2 regions of the Selenomonas sp. FC4001 genome follow, and region 2 is predicted to be linked to the other one. Evidence: a T-box and tRNA genes for the amino acid it is inferred to sense, from the RefSeq annotation. Region 2 holds a T-box; the other holds one or more tRNA genes.

Region 1 (2,402 bases), on a different contig from region 2:
CCTGCTTATCTGCCAGACTGCGGCCTTGGCGGCCACGCCCGTGGTGGACCAGGCAAAACTTCTGAATAGCGACCAGCGTGAAGCGCTTACGGCAAAAATCCAGCAGGTAGAGGCCGCCCATAAAATCAAAATCGGCATCTGCACCATGCAGGATGTGCCGGGGGGCATCAGCATTGGCAAATACGCCAACAACATTCTGGACAAAAACTTTGCCAATGGGGAAAACGGCAGTATTGTCCTCGTGCTGGCCATGGGCAGCCGTGACTGGTATATCTCCACCGATAATAAAATGCGGGCGAAAATCACCGACGAAGCGGGGATTCATGGCCTCAAAAATCTCTTTTTGGATGATTTGTCCAATGGTGATTACAGCGATGGCTTTCATCACTTCGTGGATGGTATAGACCGCTATCTGAGTTATTACGAAAAAGAGGGTGTTCCCTATGACCCTGGTGATGAATTTGACATTTGGGCAGCGATTATCGCGGCAGCGGTGGCAGCTGCAAGCGGCTTTTTCTTTGCCTATTACCTCATCTGCGGCATGAGCAATGTTACTCCTGCCGTAGAAGCCAGCGCTTACCTGAAACAGGACAGCGTTGACATCTTCCAGCGGCAGGACAGATACCTCTATACCACCGTGACCCGCCGGCAAAAATCCAAGAGCAGTGGCAGCTCATCATCCTCCAGCGACAGCAGCCACGGCGGCGGGGGAGGAAAGTTTTAGTATTGCACTTACTGGCCGTAAAAAATCATTGACAAAAAAAGACGTCGATGCTAGACTGAAAATACAAATGAATTGAGAGAAGTTCATTACAGTACCGAACAAAGAAAAGCCTCCGCCAGAGTGATGCCTGTGCGGGGGCTTTTCTTGTTCATCTGCTGATGCTTGCAGGGAGTACATTATGCTGGATTACCACATTGCCACTGGTCAGCGGCCCAGCAGGTAGAGTGCAAGCTCAACGATAATACCGCCGATAAAACTTGCAAGTACCGATAACCAAAATTGAGAGAAATTCATAAACAGCCCTCCTTCCTCGCCGGATTAACCTTTGACGAAGGCTGTGGCAACAACAATATTATAGCGCTTGTATGATGAAATCACAATAATTCCTTGACAGAACAATAAACATTGGCTATAATGAGTCTTGTCCTTACGACATGGGGTTATAGCTCAGTTGGTTAGAGTGTCTCGTTGACATCGAGGAGGTCACAGATTCGAATTCTGTTAACCCCACCATAAGCTCGCCTAGCTCAGTTGGCTAGAGCATCTCCGTCACATGGAGGGGGTCGGGGGTTCGAATCCCTCGGCGAGCACCATATTGAATTATGAGGAAGCTGGGAACGGCTTCCTTTTTGATTTTTTTCAAAAACCTATTGACACATTCAGAATTATCCCGTATAATCGTTTGTGTTGGTTCGGTGCTTACACCGACGACACCTTAATGCGGACGTGGCGGAATCGGCAGACGCGCTAGTTTCAGGTACTAGTGGTGGTGACATCGTGGAGGTTCAAGTCCTCTCGTCCGCACCATTTTTATGTGTAAAACCTTTTTATTGAATATGTTGCGGTCGTGGCGGAATTGGCAGACGCGCTACTTTGAGGGGGTAGTGTTCACAAGACGTATGGGTTCAAGTCCCATCGACCGCACCAATTAAGAATTAGAAAAGACCATTATGGTAGATGGACATTTACCGTAATGGTCTTTTTATGCTATAATGTCTCTGTTGCCACAGCCTCTATCAAAGGTTAATCCGGCGAGAGAGGAGGGGAAGACATGTCTAAACTCTCTTTTGCGGCTTCTGTGCTGGCAAGTATCATCGGCGGCATTATCGCTGAGCTTGTTTTGCACTGGCTAGGCTTGTAAGCCCCAAGCAGCGGTGGTAATCTAGCCATTATGTACTCCCTGCGCTTATTGCAGATGATTCTAAGAAAAGCCCTGCCGGTCATCACTTCGGCAGGGCTTTTTCTTTGGGTATAACATGTCTATACTCTCTCTTTACAAGAAAAATATAGCATTTTATAGCGATAAAGTCAAGAAAAAGTGCCCTAAAGTTACCTACGAAAAGCCCGTGGCGGTGTATTCCTAAGCGATTTACGCGCTTGCGCGTACTAGCGCAGGAATATACTGCCACGGGCTTTTCGGGCACGAACAATCTAGTAACGCTCATAAAGTATTGCCTTGATTCTGAATTTTTAATGGAAATTTAATGGAAATTTAATTAGTTTCCTATTGCAAATCGTTTTATATTATGTTAAACTAACTTAGGTTCTGAAAAACGAATGGAAAATTGCTGAGGAAACATGGACACTCGCAAAGTCTTCTATTCCGCCTTCAGAACGAATATTAATTCTATTTTACAGAAGGAGGAGTTTCTCATGAAGAAGACTCTCGTATCCGCTC
Region 2 (2,402 bases):
AAATCAAGGCTGAGTTCGTGACGGATTTGGATTCCTACAATTGGAACAAGATTAACGGCATTCGTTCTTACCTGGCTAAGGACAGCATCGACGAAAAATCTCTGTTCACCCTGCTTATCAATGCCCTGAACGAAGGCGATTACGCTGCCGCTTCCGGCCTGCAGGTGGAAATGTACGACAAGATGGAAGAACTCAAGGCTCTCTATGATTCCTATGTTAAAAATATGATTTAATATACGGCTAAAGAAAACTCCCGCCAATCAGACATTGGATTGGCGGGAGTTTTTTGTGTCTATCTGAATAAACAAAAATAATTCTAAGATTATTTTCATGTATACATAAGATGGAGAAGGAATCTGATATTCATCCGACGAATATGCTCTATATAGCTTGGATTTCTGACTTTATAAAAGGAGGATGCTGACGATGGAAGCCCTGTATGTTGTATTGTTTCTGCTGCCGTTGATTGTTGACCTCTGTATAGGTTATGATGCGTATATGAACTCTCACAGTGTGCGGAAAGCCATGGCCTGGTTTTTCGCCGGCGTAGTATCGCAGGTATTAGTGGGGTTGCCGATTCTTTGAAGAAAACCGGAATGGGATACCAGGTTTATGGAAATGTTATGATGAATTAGCGCCGATAGACAAAGACGGCGGTGAAGATGGAGCCTTTGACGTTGTCTTTGCGTTAAGAAAGCAGAAATCCAGGCTGATTAAGCAAATTGTTGGTAGGTCATTGTCAAGTGCTTGATTTTGTGGTAGAATTAACGCCGTATTAGAAATATAGCAGGGCAATGACTAAGAGGAGTAGGGCTGCGGCTGTGGCATAGAGAGGAAATGGTTGGTGGAAGTTTCCCCATGGCAGGTTTGAAGGTCGCTTAGGAGCTTCTGTGCTGAATGGAGTAGGTGCAGACGTCTGGCCGCGTTAAGGCTTTGAGCTGACTTGTCAAGTTGACATGTCAAATTGACGGGTCAGAAAACATTGGTGGTACCACGAAAGTATGCGCTTTCGTCCTTTGGGGCGAAGGCGCTTTTTAGTTTATTGAGGAGGATAATGATGAGCGAAGAAATGACGCAGGAAAACAACATTCCGAAGGTTTACGACCCGCAGTCGTTTGAAAAGAAATGGTATAAGTTCTGGGAGGAGAACAAACTCTTCCATGCAGAAGTGGACAAGAGCAAGAAGCCGTACAGCATGGTTATCCCGCCGCCAAATGTCACGGGTCAGCTGCACATGGGCCATGCGCTTGACAACACGCTGCAGGATATTCTGATTCGTTTCCGCCGCATGCAGGGCTACAATGCCGTTTGGATTCCGGGCTGTGACCATGCCGGTATCGCTACGCAGGCCAAGGTTGAGACTTCCCTGCGTGAAGAAGGCACGAACCGCTATGAACTGGGCCGCGAAAAGTTCCTCGAACGCGTTTGGGACTGGAAGGAACAGTATGGCAACCGCATCATGTCCCAGCTGCGTTCTTTGGGTTCTTCCTGTGACTGGGACCGCCAGCGTTTCACGATGGACGAAGGCTGCTCTGCGGCTGTGCGTGAAGTGTTCGTAAGCCTGTATGACAAGGGGCTTATTTATCAGGGCACGCGTATTACCAACTGGTGCCCGAATTGCAACACGGCCATTTCCGATATCGAAGTGGAACATGAAAACGAAAACGGCCATCTCTGGCATCTGCGCTATCAGGTAGAGGGCGAGGACCGCTACGTGGAAATCGCTACGACCCGCCCCGAAACCATGTTCGGTGATACGGGCGTAGCGGTGCATCCGGAAGATGAACGCTATAAGGATATCGTGGGCAAAACCTTGATTCTGCCGATTGTGAACCGCCGCATTCCGCTGTTCGCCGATGAATATGTCGATAAGGAATTCGGTACTGGTGCCGTTAAGGTTACACCGGCTCATGACCCCAACGACTTTGAAATGGGTCTGCGCCATAACCTCGAACAGATTAAGGTCATCAACAACGATGGTACGATGGGCGAGGGTGCTGGCAAGTACAACGGCATGGACCGTTACGAATGCCGCAAGGCACTCGTCAAAGAGCTCGAAGAACTCGGCGTACTCGTATCCGTTGAAGAACATGAACACGCTGTCGGTCACTGCTCCCGCTGCCACAGCACGATTGAACCGATGGTCTCCAAGCAGTGGTTCGTCAAGATGGAAAGCCTTGCCAAGCCGGCTATGGAAGCCGTTAAAGACGGCCGCATTAAGTTCGTGCCGGAACGCTTCAGCAAGATTTATCTGCAGTGGCTCGAAAATATCCGCGACTGGTGTATCTCCCGTCAGCTTTGGTGGGGCCATCGCATCCCTGCATGGTACTGCGATGAATGCGGTGAGACCAGCGTATCCCGTACGGATTTGACGGAATGCCCGCACTGCCATAGCAAGCATA

What was found. A T-box is a leader RNA that pairs with one kind of tRNA and senses whether it is charged. The one in region 2 lies ahead of T320_RS10675 (valine--tRNA ligase), so its partner is inferred to be a tRNA-Val.
Region 1: it encodes a tRNA-Val, which carries the amino acid that the T-box ahead of T320_RS10675 (valine--tRNA ligase) is inferred to sense. The anticodon was not compared.

The regions. Positions count from the first base shown of each region.
Region 1 covers NZ_JNJF01000009.1:81,173-83,574, forward strand. Annotated here, with positions in the region: gene T320_RS03990 (TPM domain-containing protein) at 1-724, shown strand, start outside; tRNA gene T320_RS03995 (tRNA-Val) at 1,161-1,237, shown strand; tRNA gene T320_RS04000 (tRNA-Val) at 1,241-1,317, shown strand; tRNA gene T320_RS04005 (tRNA-Leu) at 1,445-1,531, shown strand; tRNA gene T320_RS04010 (tRNA-Leu) at 1,566-1,651, shown strand; gene T320_RS04015 (S-layer homology domain-containing protein) at 2,378-2,402, shown strand, end outside.
Region 2 covers NZ_KL370793.1:207,608-210,009, reverse strand. Annotated here, with positions in the region: gene T320_RS10680 (type I glutamate--ammonia ligase) at 1-233, shown strand, start outside; gene T320_RS14685 (hypothetical protein) at 427-585, shown strand; T-box leader at 786-1,020, shown strand; gene T320_RS10675 (valine--tRNA ligase) at 1,070-2,402, shown strand, end outside.